DNA from 4 places in the Streptomyces sp. NPDC055632 genome. Region 2 is predicted to be linked to each of the others. Evidence: riboswitches for the same ligand, from Rfam matches in the RefSeq annotation. Region 2 holds a riboswitch; each other region holds the start of a gene.

Region 1 (4,167 bases), on a different contig from region 2:
TTCGGCCGCTCCGGAGAGGTCCCGGCCGCCGCCGACGGTCGCGATGCGGGTGAGCAGGGCCAGCGATTCGTCCGGTCGCAGGACGTCGAGCCGGATGACCTCGCCGGCGTCGTGCCACACCGTGGCGAGCCTGCTGGTGACGAGAAAACGCCCGTGGGGCAGGCGGGCCAGGAGCGGGGCGATGTCGGCGACGTGGTTGACGTTGTCCAGGACGAGCAGCCAGCCGCTGTGCGTGGCCAGCCACTGCATCCCGTTCTCGGCCAGGGCTTCCACCGTCAGCGCCTTGGAGACGGCGGGCTGCAGGGCGGTGGCGAGGGCGGCCAGGCCCCGTTCCACGCCCGCCGCGCTGTCGGCGGACATCCACCGGACGGGCGCGAGACGGTGCCTGCGGGCCCGGGTGGCCGCCCAGTGCGCGACCAGCGTGCTCTTGCCGACCCCGCCGAGTCCGTGCACGGCATGGAGCCCCACGCCGCCGTTCCTCTTCATGGCGGCGTCGAGGCGGTCGAGTTCGGCGGTGCGCCCCACGAAGCGGGTGGTGCGGTACGGCGGGTTGTCCAGTCCGGGCCGGGCCTTGACCTCGGACACGGGCCGCACCGCCTCCGGCGGGAGCACCACGCCGGAATGGGCGTGGTAGATGCCCGTGACGGCGATGCCGCCGTGCGTCGCGCTCGCGTTCCCGCTGCCCGTCACCCGCTGTGCGGGGGTGACGCCGCCCTCCGTGCCCCCGGCCGGGGTGTGCGTGCCGGGATCGTGCCCTCTGCTCCATCGCCACCTGGCCATACCGAGGTCCCGGCCGTCTACTCGGTCACGATGCCGCTGACCGCGCTGGACCCCGCGCCGACGGCCTCCGCGTCCCCGGTGTTCACGGCTCGTGCGGCGCGCCCGTCGCCCGACCGCCTCACCCCGGTCACGGCGCTGCCGCCGTCCCGCGCCAGCGCGTTCCCGGTCGCCAGGGCCGTGTCGGCCTCCGGGTCGGCGACGAGGGCCGACAGGGCGCGCAGGTCCCGGACCGCCCGCTCCCGGTCCCCCGCGTCGAGGGATGCGAGCAGGACCTCGAACCGCTCCTGCCACACCCCTTCCTGGCGCGACAGCTCCCGGTCCGGATCCGTGGCGGCGCCCGGCTCGAGCGCCCGGGCCGTCCGGTCCAGCCGCTCCAGTTCGGCCCGCCCCCGCTCCGCGTCACCGCGGCCGAACAGTTCGGCGACCCGCTGCCGCACCGCGTGCCAGGCGTCGGTGCCGGCGGCCTGGACCACCGCCCCGCCGCCCGCCGCGGCCAACGCGGTCAAAGCCTCGGTCAGCAAAGCCCCCACCCGCCCCTCACGTCGCCCCGCCTCTTCTCCCCAGCAACGTACAGGCCCGCTGCCGTACATGGGGTGCGGTTCGAGCCAGTCGGAGCCTTCCGCCAAGGCTCGTCCGCACGGGCCCCGGCCGGGCCGGGAGGGCGTGGCCCGGCCTCGGATCAGGGGCGTCGGGCGAGGGGTACGGACTCCCCGCCCGGCCGGCGGCGACGCGCGGAACGACCCCGTCGGAGTGCGGCGTAGGCTGGTCGCGCAGCTGGTTCGCCCCCGTCCGCCAGGCGGGATGCGTCGCAAGAGGGAACCCGGTGGGAATCCGGGACTGCCCCGCAGCGGTGAGCGGGAACGACCGCCGTCATACGCACTGGCCCCGGGAAGGGGCTGGGAAGCGACGGCCAGTAGGTGTCCTCCGGACCGGTCCGGTGGGCGCGCCCGCGAGTCCGAAGACCTGCCCGCCGCCCGCGCGCCCACACCCCGTGCGCGCGGAACAGCCCCGCCGCGACTCGCGAAGGAGAGTTGACGTGGCCGATCCCACCGTCACCAGCCCCGTTCCCGCCGCCCGTCCCGCCAAGACGCCGGACGACTCCCGGGTCGTCCTCGCCCACATCATGAGCGAGCACGACACCAACCTCTACGGCACCATCCACGGCGGCGTGATGATGAAGCTCATCGACGACGCCGCGGCGGCGGCCGCCGGGCGGCACGCCGACGGCCCGGCCGTCACCGTCTCCGTCGACCGGATGACCTTCCTCGCCCCCGTGCGGGCCGGAGACCTGCTCAGCGTCGAGGCCGGCCTCGAACGGGCCGGGCGGACGTCGATGACCGTCGGGGTCCGGGTGACCTCCGAGCGCTGGAACAGCACCGGCCCCGCCACCGAGGTGGCGACCGCCTTCCTGACCTTCGTCGCCGTCGACGCCGACGGCACCCCGCGCCCCGTCCCCGTCCTCGACGTACCGCTGCCCGGCCTGTCCTGACCGGGCGGACCGCCGCCCCGGCCGTGCGCGGTCACGACCGGAGCGGCGGTCTCCGCGCCCACGGGCGTCGAGCGCCGGGCCCGGACCCCGCCGACCGCCCGCAACCCCGGCGCACGGCCGGCGGACCCGTTCCACGACGGAAACGACCAAGGAGCACCATGACGTCGAGCGACACCCCCAGGCATCTCACGGTCATCGGCATCGGATCCGGGGACCCCGACCAGTTGACGCTCGCGGCGGTGAAGGCCATGCGCCGGACCGACGTGTTCTTCGTCCTCGACAAGGGCCGGGAGAAGTCCTCCCTCGTACGCCTCCGGCGGGACATGCTCGACGAGCACGTCACCGGGCCCTACCGGGTCGTCGAGGCGGAGGACCCGTGGCGCGACCGCTCCCAGGAGGAGTCCGTCCCGTACGCGGAAGCCGTCCACGACTGGCGCCGTCGGCGCGCCGACGTCTGCGAGCGGCTGATCCGCGACGAGACGGCTCCCGGGCAGCGCGGGGCGTTCCTGGTGTGGGGCGACCCGTCCCTGTACGACAGCACGCTGGCGATCCTGGAGGACATCACGGCCCGGGGGAACGTGGCGTTCACGTACGACGTGGTCCCGGGGATCAGCAGCGTCTCCGCCCTCGCGGCGCGCCACCGCATCGGTCTGAACCGGGTCGGCCGGCCGATCCACGTCACGCCCGGGCGGCGGCTCCCCGAGACGGCCGGCAACGCCGACGGCGACATCGTCGTGATGCTCGACGCCCACGAGTCCTTCCGGCACATCGCCGGTGACACCACGTGGATCTACTGGGGCGCCTACATCGGCACGCCCGACGAGATCCTGATCTCGGGCCTGCTGTCCGAGGTCGCCGACGAGATCCGCCGCGCGCGGGCGGAGGCCAGGGAACGCCACGGATGGATCATGGACACCTATCTGCTGCGCCCCCACTCCGACGACGGCGACGACGACGACGGCGACGGCGACGGCGACGGCGACGCATGAGGCCTACGCCCGGTCGGCCCGCGGTTTCGGGGCGTCCTCCTCCTTCCGGAGGGGCCGGGGGGAGAAACGGACCGGGGCCTGGAAGCGGGCCTTGCGGGCGGCCCGGCGGAAGACCGTGAGGACCGCCGGTCCCGCGAGGACGACGCAGACGAAGTTGGTGACGGCTCGGCCCGTGTCCCAGCCGAGGGAGGTGGCCAGGTCGAAGGCCAGGTACCGCTGGAACTGCTCGGTGAACGGGAGCCCCGGGAGATAGGCGATGGAGCTGTTCGGATCGAGCGAGAACGGCCAGAAGGAGAGGTTCAGGAGGAAGCCGAAGAGGTAGCCGGAGAGCGAGCCGTACACCGCGAGCAGGGCGACCTCACGGCGCCCCGTGGCCTTCGGCAGGAAGCCCGCGAGCATGCCGACGAAGGCGCAGCCGAACATCTGGTACGGCATCCAGGGGCCGACGCCGCCGGTGATGAGGGCCGAGGCGAACAGGGACGTGCAGCCCAGGGTGAAGCCGAAGCCGGGGCCGTAGACCCGGCCCGCGAGCACGAGGACGAAGAACACCGTCTCGATCCCGGCCGTGCCCGCGCCGAGGGGGCGGATGGCGGCGTTGACCGCGGAGAGGACCCCCAGCATGGCCAGCGCCTTGGAGTCGATGCCGCCCTCGGCGATCTCGGAGATCACCACGCAGAGCACGATCACCAGGAGCACGCCGAAGATCAGCGGCGGGGCGTAGTGCGAGCCGAACTTGCCGGGCGCGACGAGGAACGGCCAGAAGAAGGCGACGACGCCGAGGAAGGCCGCCATCGCGATGACGGCTCCGGCCCGGGCGCGGATGCGGATGGCGGCGGTGGACGTGCTCATGGGGCCGGGTCCGTTCCGTCGAGGTCGGCGTCGGCGTCGGCGTCGAGTACGGCCGTCAGC
Region 2 (4,167 bases):
GCGGTTCAGGGCCGCCTCCCCGAGCTCGGGCAGCGTCCGGTGGTCGAAGGAGAAGATGAAGTACGACTTCGGCTTCACCTCACCGCCTTCGTTGCCGGACAGGGCGGAGGGGTCGAAGGCGACCCCGCCGCGCAGCAGGTCCTCCTTGAGCACGGCCTCCCGGGGAATCCCCGGGAAGCGCTCCATGAGGGACTCCACGACGGACGTGCGGGTGGGTGCGACGCTGGACACAGGCGGGTCTCCGGAGGTCAGGGGCTTATGGAGCCGACGTGTACCCCACGCTACGCGCGCGCACCCGCGACGGGGCGGCCGGGGCTCCCGGACCGCCGGGTCCGGGGCGCGCGGCCCCGGACCCGGCGGACGGCGTCACGAGCCGGACAGCTCCTCCCGCACGGTGCGGGCGGCGGCGACCAGGTTCTCCAGGGAGGCCCTGGTCTCCGGCCAGGCGCGGGTCTTCAGACCGCAGTCCGGGTTGACCCACAGGCGCTCGGCGGGGATCGCCTCCAGACCGGTGCGCAGCAGGTCCGCCGCCTCCTCGGCGCTCGGCACCCGGGGCGAGTGGATGTCCCAGACGCCGGGACCGGCCTCGCGCGGATAGCCGTGGGCGGCGAGCTCACGGGCCACCTGCATGTGGGAGCGGGCCGCCTCCAGGCTGATGACGTCGGCGTCGAGGTCGTCGATCGCCTGGACGACGTCCCCGAACTCGGCGTAGCACATGTGGGTGTGGACCTGCGTGTCCGGCCGCACGCCGCTCGTGGCGAGCCGGAACGCCTCGGTCGCCCACGCCAGGTACGCCGGGCGGTCGGCGGCCCGCAGCGGCAGCGTCTCGCGCAGCGCCGGCTCGTCCACCTGGATGACGGAGGTGCCGGCCGCCTCCAGGTCGGCCACCTCGTCGCGCAGGGCGAGGGCGACCTGCCGGGCGGTCTCGCCGAGCGGCTGGTCGTCGCGGACGAACGACCAGGCGAGCATGGTGACCGGACCGGTCAGCATGCCCTTGACGGGCTTGGCGGTCAGGGACTGGGCGTACGAGGTCCAGCGCACCGTCATCGGCTCGGGCCGCGAGACGTCCCCGGCCAGGACCGGCGGACGGACGTAGCGGGTGCCGTACGACTGGACCCAGCCGTGCCGGGTGGCGAGGTAGCCGTCGAGCTGCTCGGCGAAGTACTGCACCATGTCGTTGCGCTCGGGCTCGCCGTGCACCAGGACGTCGACCCCGGCCTTCTCCTGGTACGAGACCACCTCCTGGATCTCGGCCCTGATGCGCTCCTCGTACCCGGCCGTGTCGATCCGCCCGGCCCGCAGGTCGGCGCGGGCGGTGCGCAGTTCGCCGGTCTGCGGGAAGGAGCCGATGGTGGTGGTCGGGAGCAGCGGCAGGCCCAGGTGGGCGCGCTGGGCGGCGGCCCGCTCGGCGTACGGCTGCGAGCGGCGGGCGTCCGCCCCGGTGACGGCCCCGGTGCGGGCGCGCACGGCCGGGTTCCGGGTGATGGGGGAGTTCGCGCGGGAGGCGAGGGCGGCGCGGTTGGCGGCCAGTTCGCCGGCGATCGCGTCGGTGCCCCGCGTCAGGCCCTTGGCCAGCGTCGTGATCTCGGCGGTCTTCTGCCGCGCGAAGGAGAGCCAGCGCAGGATCTGCGGGTCGACGTCCTTCTCGGCCGCGGCGTCGAGCGGCACGTGGAGCAGCGAGGAGGAGGCGGAGACGTCGACCCGGTCGGCCAGCCCGAGCAGGGTGCCGAGGACGGACAGGGACTTCTCCAGGTCGTTGACCCAGATGTTGCGGCCGTCGACCACACCGGCGACGAGGCGCTTGCCGGGCAGGCCGCCGACGGCGGCGAGCCCCTCCAGGTTGGCCGCCGCCGGGCCGGTGAAGTCGAGCGCCAGGCCCTCGACCGGCGCCTTCGCCAGGACGGGCAGGGCGTCGCCGAGCCGGTCGAAGTACGAGGCGACGAGGAGCTTCGGCCGGTCGGTGGGCGCGCCGAGGTCGCGGTAGGCGCGCGCGGCGGCGTTCAGGTCGGCCGGCGTCCGGTCCTGGACGAGCGCGGGCTCGTCGAGCTGCACCCACTCGGCGCCGGCCGCGCGCAGGTCCGCGAGGACCTCCGCGTACACCGGCAGGAGCCGGTCGAGCAGGGTCAGCGGGTCGAAGTCGGCGGGCACGCCCGGCGCGGGCTTGGCGAGCAGCAGGTAGGTGACGGGGCCCACGAGCACGGGCCGGGCGGCGAGGCCCAGGGCGAGCGCCTCCTCCAGCTCCGCGACCTGCTTGGCGGAGTCGGCCGTGAAGACCGTGTCGGGTCCCAGCTCCGGCACCAGGTAGTGGTAGTTCGTGTCGAACCACTTCGTCATCTCCAGCGGGGCGACGTCCTGCGTGCCGCGCGCCATGGCGAAGTAGCCGTCCAGGGCGTCGGCCGCGACGGCCTCGCGGTGGCGCGCGGGGACCGCGCCCACCATGACGGTGGTGTCCAGAACGTGGTCGTAGTACGAGAAGTCGCCGGTCGGCACCTCGTGGACGCCGGCCCCGGCGAGCTGCCGCCAGTTGGTCCGGCGCAGTTCGGCGGCGGTGGACCGGAGGGCGTCGGCGGTGACGCGGCCCTTCCAGTAGCCCTCGATCGCCTTCTTCAGCTCCCGGTCCCGGCCCTGGCGCGGGTAGCCGTACACGGTGGCCCGTGCTGCCGCGGCTGCGGACTTCGTGGTCACGGAGATCTCCTTCGCGAGATGAATCCCTGAGGTCCCGGGACGGGGAGAGGGCGCGAAGGGGCGACGGACCGGACGGCACGCGTGCGCGGCGGGCACGGGCGTCCGTCAGGTATGTACGCCGACCCGCCCTCGAGGTCACCGGGATGTCCGCGCGCGGAATCGTCCGCGTGCGGGCAACGGGCAGGTCTTCGGACTCGCGGGCACGCCCACCGGACTGGTCCGGAGGACACCTAGTGGCCGTCGCTTCCCAGCCCCTTCCCGGGGCCAGTGCGTATGACGGCGGTCGTTCCCGCTCACCGCTGCGGGGCAGTCCCGGATTCCCACCGGGTTCCCTCTTGCGACGCATCCCGCCTGGCGGACGGGGGCGAACCAGCTGCCCGGTCAGACTACGGGGTCGACCGCCGGAGCGGGGGAGCGCATCTCGCCATTCGGGCAGTGGAGCGGGACGCGCGAGTGAGAATCGAGAACGCGGGCCGCTCGCGCGGGACGGGGCGCGGACGGCCGGTGGAACGCTCGGGGAGGTACGGAGGTACGGAGGTACGGAGGTACGGAGGTACGGAGGTACGGAGGGTATGCGGTACGGAGGTACGGCGGGTACGCGGTAAGGCGGTACGGCAGCGGGGCGGCGGCGGGGCCGGGGACGGCACCACCCGTCCCCGGCCCCTCGCCGTACCACCGCCGGGTCCTCTCTCGGGACCCTCCACAGGCCCCTTCCCCGGCGGCGGGCGCCGGCCCCTCAGGCCGGCCGTCCGGGCGTCTCCGCCCGGTCGTACACGTGGAACCCCCGGCCGCTCTTCCGGCCGAGCAGCCCCGCCTCCACCATCCGCAGGAGCAGCGGCGGGGGCGCGTACAGGGGCTCCTTGAACTCCTCGTACAGCGAGTTCGCGATGGAGGCGACCGTGTCGAGTCCGATCAGGTCCGCGAGCCGCAGCGGTCCCATCGGATGGGCGCAGCCCAGCTCCATGCCCCGGTCGACGTCCGTGGCGGAGGCGAAGCCCGACTCCGTCATCCGGATCGCGGACAGCAGGTACGGGACGAGCAGGGCGTTGACGACGAAGCCGGCCCGGTCGCGGGAGCCGATCGCGGTCTTGCCCAGGGTGCGGGTCGCGAAGTCGGTCACCGCGGCCGTCGTCGCCGCCGACGTGTGGAGGGTCGTGACGATCTCCACGAGCGGAAGCACGGGCACGGGGTTGAAGAAGTGCAGCCCCACGACCCGGTCGGCGTTCTCGGTGGCCATGGCGAGCCGCATGACCGGCAGGGAGGAGGTGTTGGTGGCGAGGACCGCCGCCGGATCGGTGACGATCTTGTCGAGCGCGGCGAACACCCGGGTCTTGACGGCGGGGTCCTCGACGACGGCCTCGACGACGAGCTGCCGGTCCGCGAGGTCGGACGGTTCGGCGGTGGCCGTGATCCGGTCGAGCGCGGCCTCGGCGGACGGGCGGTCCAGCTTGCCGCGCTGGACGGCCCGTTCGAGGGAGACGG
Region 3 (4,167 bases), on a different contig from region 2:
AGGGAGACCCGCAGGCCGTCCTCCTCGTCGATGCCTAGGCCGTGCGCGTACGGCAGGACGCCGAAGGTCCGGCGCCCGGTCAGGCCGTACAGCATGTCGAGCCCGGGTTCGAGCAGGCTCACGTCGCCCCGGAACTTGTTCACCAGGTATCCGGCGACGAGCGACTGGTCCTCGGGGGACAGCAGCGCCGTCGTGCCGAAGAACTGGGCGAAGACCCCGCCCCGGTCGATGTCCCCGACCACCACCACGGGCAGCCCGGCGGCCCGCGCCACGCCCATGTTCACGATGTCGGTGCGCCGCAGGTTGATCTCGGCCGGGCTGCCCGCGCCCTCGCAGATCACCGCGTCGTACGTGCTCCGCAGCTCCTCCAGGCACGCCATGACGGGCTCGAACAGCTCCTTCTGCCGCCCACCGTGGTAGCCCTTGGCGCTCATCTCGCCCACCGGCTTCCCCATCAGGACGACCTGGCTGGAGCGGTCGCCGCCCGGCTTGAGCAGCACCGGGTTCATCAGCGCGGTCGGCTCGACCCGGGCGGCCTGCGCCTGCATGGCCTGGGCCCGGCCTATCTCGGCGCCCTCGCGCGTGACGAAGGAGTTGAGGGACATGTTCTGCCCCTTGAACGGCGCCACCTTCAGGCCCTCGCGGACCAGCCACCGGCAGATCCCGGCCGTCACGACGCTCTTGCCCGCGTCGGACGTGGTCCCGGCGACCAGCAGCCCCCCGCCCCTCCCGCCCTTCATGCGCTCCTCCGCTTCCCGCGCTTCACCGCGCCGGCGATCAGACGGCCGCCCACGCAGGCGGCCAGGGTCAGCGCGGTCACCCGGCGCGAGAGCGCCACCGCCCGCTCGATGTCCGCCACCTCGACGGCCCGCCCCTCCCCGTTCAGGACCGGCCGGTGCTCGACGCGCCCGCCGTACGAGAGGGTGCCCCCGAGCCGTACGCCCAACGCGCCCGCGAAGGAGGCCTCGACCGGGCCCGCGTTGGGGCTCGGGTGCTTCGACGCGTCCGCCCGCCAGGCCCGTACGGCCCCGCGCGGGTTCCCGCCGGCGACGGTCGCGAGCGCGGCTGTCAGGCGCGCGCCCGGCCAGCCGGCCAGGTCGTCGAGGCGGGCCGAGGCCCAGCCGAAGCGGCGGTACCGGGGCGACCTGTGGCCGACCATCGCGTCCAGGGTGTTGACGGCCCGGAAGCCGACGAGCCCCGGCACGCCCGCGACCGCGCCCCAGAACAGGGCGCCGACCACGGCGTCCGAGGTGTTCTCGGCGACCGACTCGACGACCGCGCGGGCCATCGCGGGACCGTCCAGGGACTGCGGGTCGCGCCCGCACAGGTGGGGCAGCCGCTCGCGGGCCACCTCCAGGTCCCCGGCGGCCAGCGCCCCGCCGATCGCGCGGGCCTCACGGCCCAGGGTCGTCCCGCCGACGACGGCCCACACGGAGGCGGCGGTCAGCGCGACGGCGGCGGCCGGCCGGTTCCGCACGGTCCGGGCGGCGAGGGCGCCGAGGGCGGCGGTGGAACCGGCGCAGACGGCGGTGTGCAGGGCGCCCCAGCCGCGGTGGTCGTGGTGGAGGCGCCGCTCGACGGCGGCGGCGGCCCGGCCGAACGCGGCGACGGGGTGGCCCCGGCGGGGGTCGCCGAGGAGCAGGTCGACGGCGAGGCCCGCGGCCGCTCCGTACGCGAAGACACCGGTGGCTCTGCTGCGGCCGGGCATGGCGCTATGTCCTCACTCAGGGTCCGCGCCCTGGATCGACGTGACCGGCGGCGAGAGTTCCTGACTCCCGGACCCTCGGATCCGGTCACAGTGGCGGGACCGCGCCGGATTCGCACCGGACTTCCTCTGCTGCCGCCGTAATGGCCTCGGCAGTCCACCACGCCCCGAGAACGGGCGTCAACCCAGCCTTGACCTGCGGCGGCGCACTGTGCGGAGCACCACAGGAAAGGGCCGGGCGGCCCGCACCCGAAGGTGCGGACCGCCCGGCCGGTGGAGCGGGGACCGTCAGACGACGATCAGGTAGATGCCGTACGCCACGGCCGCCAGGCACAGCCCGAAGCAGGCGTAGGCGCCGGTGCGGGCCAGGGCGGCGGAGCCTCCCCGGGCCACGGCCTCCTCCTGCTTGGTGAGGCCGACGATGCCGAGGGTGAAGAGGCCCACCAGGGCGACGGTTGCCACGAGGCTGACGCCGAAGACGGAGCCGAGGGCTGCCCAGTCGATCTTCATGTGGTTCTTTCCTTAGACCTTCGCGGCCGGGGCCGGGGGAGCGGTCGGGTCGGTGGGGGCCGGGGCGGGGATGGTCGCCTTGAGGTCCTCGTCGGTGACGGCGGCCACGGAGCCGGCCGGCGGCGGGGTGACGGCCGCGATGGCGGTGGTCACCACGCCCGCGGGCTCGGCGTCGGAGGCGTCGAGGTCGTCGGCCGTGACGTTGTGGTGGTCGACCGGCTTGCGGCGGGAGAGCGCCCAGATGACCGCCGAGCCGGTCACGAGCAGGACCGCGACGGCGGCGATGCCCCAGGGGCCCTGCTTGGTGAGGAACTCGGCGCCGGCGCCGACCAGGCCCGCGGCGGGCAGGGTCAGGCCCCAGGCGACGAACATCCGGGTCGCGGTCGACCAGCGGACGACTCCGCCCTTGCGGCCGAGGCCGGCGCCCATCACGGCACCCGAGCAGGACTGGGTGGTGGAGAGGGAGAAGCCGAGGTGCGAGGAGGCCAGGATGACCGTCGCGGCGCTGGTCTGGGCGGCGAAGCCCTGCTGCGGCTGGAGGTCGGTGAGGCCCCGGCCCATGGTGCGGATGATGCGCCAGCCGCCGAGGTAGGTGCCGAGCGCGATCGCGACGCCGGCGGAGACGACGACCCAGAGGGGCGGGTTCGAGCCGGGGGCGACGACGCCCTGGGTGACCAGGGCGAGGGTGATGATGCCCATCGTCTTCTGGGCGTCGTTGGTGCCGTGGGCGAGGGAGACGAGACCGGCGGAGGCGATCTGGCCGGCCCGGTAGCCCTTGGCCGTGGCCTTCGCCTCGGGGTTCGCCTTGATCTTGTACGTCAGCTTGGTGGCGGCCATCGCGGCGAGGCCGGCGACGAGCGGCGCGGCGACGGCCGGGATGAGGACCTTGGTGACGATGGTGGAGCCGTTCACGGCCGACCAGCCGGCCGACATGACCGCGGCGCCGATGAGGCCGCCGAAGAGCGCGTGGGAGGAGCTGGACGGGAGTCCGAGCAGCCAGGTCAGCAGGTTCCACAGGATGGCGCCGACCAACGCGGCGAAGATCACCTCTGTGCGGATGCCCTCTTCGTTGATGATCCCGCCGGAGATCGTCTTGGCGACCTCCACGGACAGGAACGCGCCGACGAGGTTGAGCACGGCGGACATGGCCACCGCCGTCTTGGGCTTGAGCGCACCGGTCGAGATGGTCGTGGCCATCGCGTTGGCGGTGTCGTGGAAACCGTTCGTGAAATCGAACACGAGAGCTGTCACGACCACAATGGCGAGCAGCAGCGTGATGTGTTCCATTTACCCAGGCAATCGTTCGACGTCAGTGGCTGGTCGAACGTAAGCAACCTGGGTGAACGGAAGATGAACTGGGGCGGGCGGCGTGGTGTCCCTAACCGGTGTCAAGAGATTCCGCTTGACCCTCCGGAGGGGTCCGCGAGCGACGCCGTCCACGATGCGGTCACCCTGCGACCCCGGGTAATCCGGGCCCCGCAAGGCCTCGGCGACCCGTCCCGGTTCCTCCCCCGCCGCCCCGTTCCGCTCCCCGGACCGGACCACCCGACCGGGGGACCCCGCCGAGGAGAGCCACGTCACTCTCCCGGGGGACGCCCCCGGGCCCCGGAACGCACCCCTCCGGACCTTCCGGTGGCACCCCGGTCCCGTCCTGCGGACACTGGGGGTGTGCGCCCGGCTACAGCGACGGCAGCGGCCGTCACCACCCTGCTCGGTGCCGGCGCGGCCGCGGTCGCGGCCGGCCGGTACGCCAGCGACCTCGCCCTCAAGGCGTCGTCCGTACGCCCCCTGCCCGGCGATCCGAGACTGACCGTGCACGCCACGGGCCCCGACCGGATCACCCTCACCCGCAGCCTCGCCTCGCTGCGCCCCGGCACGTACGGCATGGAGGGCCACGGACTGCACGCCGTCCTCGGCCCCGTCCTCGACCGGGCCCCGCACACCGCCGACAC
Region 4 (4,167 bases), on a different contig from region 2:
CGTGCGGGCCGAGCTGCTCCTGCGCGAAGTCGAGGGTGACCTCCGCCAGGGCGAGCTGGTCCTTCGTGAGCATGCTGGTGGACACTCCGTTCACCCCATCGTCGGCATGGTGAAGCTCGCGCCCTCCTTGACCCCGGAGGGCCAGCGCGAGGTGACGGTCTTGGTGCGGGTGTAGAAGCGGATCGAGTCGGGCCCGTGCTGGTTCAGGTCGCCGAACCCGGACGCCTTCCAGCCCCCGAAGGTGTGGTACGCCACCGGGACCGGGATCGGGACGTTGACGCCGACCATGCCGGTGTCGACCCGGCGCGCGAACTCGCGGGCGGTGTCGCCGTCCCGGGTGAAGACGGCGACGCCGTTCCCGTACGCGTGCTCGCTGGGCAGCCGCAGTGCCTCCTCGAAGTCGGCGGCGCGCACGACGCACAGCACCGGGCCGAAGATCTCCTCCCGGTGGATCCGCATCTCCGGGGTGACCCGGTCGAAGAGGGAGGCCCCTGCGAAGAAGCCGTCCTCGTGGCCGGGCAGGGTGAAGCCGCGCCCGTCGACGACGAGTTCGGCGCCCTCCTCCACGCCGATGTCGACGTAGCGGGTGACCCGTTCCAGGGCGTCCCGGCTCACCAGCGGCCCGAAGTCGGCCTCCGGGTCGTCGGAGCGGCCGATCCGGAGGGCGGCGACGCGCTCCTTCAGCGCGGCCACCAGCCGGTCGGCGGTCTCCTCGCCGACGGGCACGGCGACGGAGATCGCCATGCAGCGCTCGCCCGCCGAGCCGTAACCGGCCCCCACCAGGGCGTCGACGGCCTGGTCGAGATCCGCGTCGGGCATCACGATCATGTGGTTCTTGGCGCCGCCGAAGCACTGGGCGCGCTTGCCGTGGGCGGCGGCCGTCGCGTAGATGTGCGCGGCGATCGGGGTGGAGCCGACGAAGCCGAGGGCCTGCACGCGGGGGTCTTCGAGGAGGGTGGTGACGGCCTCCTCGCCGCCGTTGACGACGTTGAGGACGCCGGCCGGGAGCCCCGCCTCCAGGAACAGCTCCGCGAGCCGGAGCGGTACGGAGGGGTCGCGTTCGGACGGCTTGAGGAGGAAGGCGTTGCCGCAGGCAAGCGCGGGCGCGGCCTGCCACAGCGGGATCATCGCGGGGAAGTTGAACGGGGTGATGCCGGCGACGACGCCGAGCGGGCTGCGCAGGGAGTGCACGTCGATGCCCGTTCCGGCGTTGTCGGTGAACTCCCCCTTGAGGAGATGGGGGATGCCGGCGGCGAACTCCACTACTTCGAGACCGCGTTGCAGATCGCCGTGGGCGTCCGCGACGGTCTTGCCGTGCTCGGCCGACAGCAGCCTCGCCAGCGCGTCGCGCTCGTCCTCGACGAGCTGGAGGAACCGCAGCAGGACGCGGGCGCGCCGCTGCGGGTTCCAGGCGCCCCACTCCCGCTGGGCGGCGACCGCGTCCGCGATCGCGTGCTCGGTGTCGGCGCGGCCCGCGAGCGGGACGCGGGCCTGGACGGTGCCGGTGTTGGGGTCGTACACGTCGCCGAAGAGGCCGGACGTGCCGGCGGTGTGCTTCCCGCCGATGAAATGGGTGAGTTCACGGACCATGGGTGCCTGCTCTCGTCAGGTCGGATCCGGGGACGGCACGGCGGACCGCCGGTCGCACCGGGTGGGTGCGCCGAGGGGGAACGCCGTGGGACAGGGCGGCGCGGGGCCGCCGAAGAGCTATGTGAACGCGGGGGTCGCCGCTCGCTCCGCCGGATCACCAGGGTCGTGGGTACGGACCGGTGCCATGCGTGTCTGCTCCATCCTCGTGGACAACACGGAACGCTCCGCGGCCGGTATCCTGACTCCCGGATCCCCGCGTGCCGCCCGTCTTCCCGACGGACCTCGTCAGTGACGTGTGGACGGCAGCACGCTCCCCGGTCACAGTGGCGGGACCGTGCCGGATTCACACCGGCTTCCCTGCACCGCGGACCTTGTGCCACGAACATATAGTTGGGCGTCCTAGTAAGTCCACCCCGAACTGCCGTGCCGTCCGGGGGAGTACGTCCCCGAGGCGCGTCCGGCGGGTCGGGCCCTAGGAAGCCCCGGCCGCGTTCCGGAGCCGCCGGGCGCGGATCTCGCGCACGGACAGGAGAACGGCCGCCGCGTTGAGGGGGAAGGCGATCGCGTCGGCGATCTCGCGGACGTCGACGGCGCGCAGGAGGCTCGCGGCCAGCGCGATCAGGAAGAGGCTCAGGGGGAGGAAGCGCCGCCACGCCGGAAGCTCCCGCATCCGTGCGACGGTCACGGTGCACAGGACGAGGGAGCCGAACAGGGCGACGGCCGAGAGGGCGATGAGGACGAGCATCGGGGCTTCTCCGGAAGGGACGGACGGAACGGGGGGCGAACGCCGTGGTGCACCGCCCGGCCCCCACGGACCGGACGCGCGCGGCCCCCGTCCCACCCTCCGAACGACCTGACCTGCGACGACGCTCTCGACCGAGGACAGCTTGACCCACCGGGCCTCTCACGTCATGGGTGCCACCACCCATCTTCGGGACCCGTGCGGCCCCGGAGCGTCCGACGGGTGCCCGTCGGTCCGTCGCTCCCTCAGTACGTGGAAGCCGGGCCCGGGGGCAGGTGGACCGTCATGATCAGGCGGCAGGTGTCGGTGCCGGCGCCGCGGTAGGTGTGGGTGGTATCGCCGTCGAAGGCGGCTGTCTGGCCGGTGCCCACGGAGTGCTCGACGCCGTCGACGACCAGGGTCATCCGGCCCGAGGTGACGCTGACGGTCTCGACGACCCCGGCCCGGTGGGGGTGGCTGGGGTACTCCTCGCCCGGTTCCAGCCTCCAGCGCCAGACCTCGACCGGCGCCGGGCCCGAGGTCGTCAGCATGAGGCGGGCCTCGCCGCCCTCCTCGCCGGTCCACAGCGGTGCGACGCCGGCGGCGTCCACCACGCGGACCCGGCCCTCCGTCGGGCCCTCCATCAGGGCGGACACCGAGACCCCGAGGGTGTCGGCCAGCCGGACCAGGGTGGCGAAGTTGGGGTTGCCCTGGGCCTTCTCCAGGCCCACCAGGGCACCCTTGCTGACCTTGGCGCGCCGTCCGAGCTCGTCGAGGGACAGGCCCGCGCGGACGCGGGCCGTCCTGACGTTGTGCGCGAGCGTCCGCAGGGCCGCCTCTGTCTCGGCCAATTCGATCACCCTTCCCGTTCTCCGCCCGACCCCCGCCCGGTTCTCGCGAGCGGATCACTGGAATGTACCGCCCGGTCGATCGGTTGACGCATGTCGGTCGGTCTGTTGTACGGTTCGGTCGTTCCATTGAGAAAACTAGGGATGTCATCCGTGATCGCTCTGCTGCTGGCCCTGGGCAGCTCCCTCGCCTACGGCTGCGCCGACTTCCTCGGCGGCCTGGGAGCCCGCAAGGCCCACGTCCTGCGCACCGTGATGGTCGCCGCCCCCGCCTCCCTCGCGGTCGAGCTGCTGCTGTGGCCGTTCCTCGGCACCTCGTTCAGCCCCGGCGCCCTCGCCTGGGGAGCCGCGTCCGGCGTCGCCTCGGCCGCCGCGTTCGCCCTGCTCTACCGGACCCTGGCCATCGGCCCGATGAGCGTCCTGTCGCCCGTGACCGCCCTGGTGTCCGCCGTGCTTCCCGTCGGCGTCGGGCTCCTCCAGGGCGAGCACCTGGGCGCCGCCGGTCTCCTCGGCCTGCCGCTCGCGCTGGCGGCGGTGGTGCTCGTCAGCGCCGGGCACGGCGCCGGAGCCGTCCGCCCCTCCCGTACGGCCCTGCTGCTCGCCCTCGGCGCGGGCGCCGCCATCGCCCTCCAACTGGTCTTCCTCCACCAAGCGCCCTCCGACAGCGGAGTGGCCCCGCTGATCGTGGGCCGGGCGGTCTCCTCGGCCGTCACCCTGGTCGCCGCCGGGCTGATGTACCGCAGGCTGGGCCCCGAGAAGCCCGCGTACGCCGTCTCGGCCGCCGCCGGAGCGCTGGACTCCGTGGCGAACCTGCTCTTCCTGCTCGCCGTCCGCGGCGGTGACCTCGCCGTCGTCGCCGTGGTCACCGCCCTCTACCCGGCAGGCACGGTCCTGCTCGCCCGCGGCGTCCTCGCCGAGCGCATCCACCGGGCCCAGCTCGTCGGCCTCGGCACGGCCGCCGTCGCCGTCGGCCTCCTCGCCCTGGCCTGAGGGCCGGGACGTCCCGTA

The links. A riboswitch is a leader RNA that binds a small molecule or an ion and turns the genes downstream of it on or off. The one in region 2 is predicted to bind cobalamin.
Region 1: it holds a riboswitch for cobalamin, as region 2 does, so the genes downstream of both, ACWGSR_RS34875 (acyl-CoA thioesterase) here and metE (5-methyltetrahydropteroyltriglutamate--homocysteine S-methyltransferase) in region 2, are expected to answer to the same signal.
Region 3: it holds a riboswitch for cobalamin, as region 2 does, so the genes downstream of both, ACWGSR_RS11835 (cobalamin biosynthesis protein) here and metE (5-methyltetrahydropteroyltriglutamate--homocysteine S-methyltransferase) in region 2, are expected to answer to the same signal.
Region 4: it holds a riboswitch for cobalamin, as region 2 does, so the genes downstream of both, ACWGSR_RS00115 (CoA-acylating methylmalonate-semialdehyde dehydrogenase) here and metE (5-methyltetrahydropteroyltriglutamate--homocysteine S-methyltransferase) in region 2, are expected to answer to the same signal.

The regions. Positions count from the first base shown of each region.
Region 1 covers NZ_JBSHHY010000052.1:8,655-12,821, reverse strand. Annotated here, with positions in the region: gene ACWGSR_RS34885 (tetratricopeptide repeat protein) at 1-780, opposite strand, end outside; gene ACWGSR_RS34880 (hypothetical protein) at 798-1,286, opposite strand; cobalamin riboswitch at 1,539-1,765, shown strand; gene ACWGSR_RS34875 (acyl-CoA thioesterase) at 1,817-2,269, shown strand; gene cobF (precorrin-6A synthase (deacetylating)) at 2,428-3,258, shown strand; gene ACWGSR_RS34865 (ECF transporter S component) at 3,262-4,107, opposite strand; gene ACWGSR_RS34860 (ABC transporter ATP-binding protein) at 4,104-4,167, opposite strand, start outside.
Region 2 covers NZ_JBSHHY010000005.1:12,340-16,506, forward strand. Annotated here, with positions in the region: gene ACWGSR_RS09230 (radical SAM protein) at 1-186, opposite strand, end outside; gene metE (5-methyltetrahydropteroyltriglutamate--homocysteine S-methyltransferase) at 367-2,685, opposite strand; cobalamin riboswitch at 2,848-3,074, opposite strand; gene ACWGSR_RS09240 (3-hydroxybutyryl-CoA dehydrogenase) at 3,422-4,167, opposite strand, start outside.
Region 3 covers NZ_JBSHHY010000006.1:251,829-255,995, forward strand. Annotated here, with positions in the region: gene ACWGSR_RS11830 (cobyric acid synthase) at 1-740, opposite strand, end outside; gene ACWGSR_RS11835 (cobalamin biosynthesis protein) at 737-1,708, opposite strand; cobalamin riboswitch at 1,741-1,882, opposite strand; gene ACWGSR_RS11840 (hypothetical protein) at 1,994-2,215, opposite strand; gene ACWGSR_RS11845 (inorganic phosphate transporter) at 2,228-3,502, opposite strand; gene ACWGSR_RS11850 (alpha/beta hydrolase) at 3,884-4,167, shown strand, end outside.
Region 4 covers NZ_JBSHHY010000001.1:20,217-24,383, reverse strand. Annotated here, with positions in the region: gene ACWGSR_RS00120 (acyl-CoA dehydrogenase family protein) at 1-73, opposite strand, end outside; gene ACWGSR_RS00115 (CoA-acylating methylmalonate-semialdehyde dehydrogenase) at 91-1,590, opposite strand; cobalamin riboswitch at 1,802-1,972, opposite strand; gene ACWGSR_RS00110 (hypothetical protein) at 2,063-2,335, opposite strand; gene ACWGSR_RS00105 (helix-turn-helix domain-containing protein) at 2,578-3,162, opposite strand; gene ACWGSR_RS00100 (EamA family transporter) at 3,313-4,149, shown strand.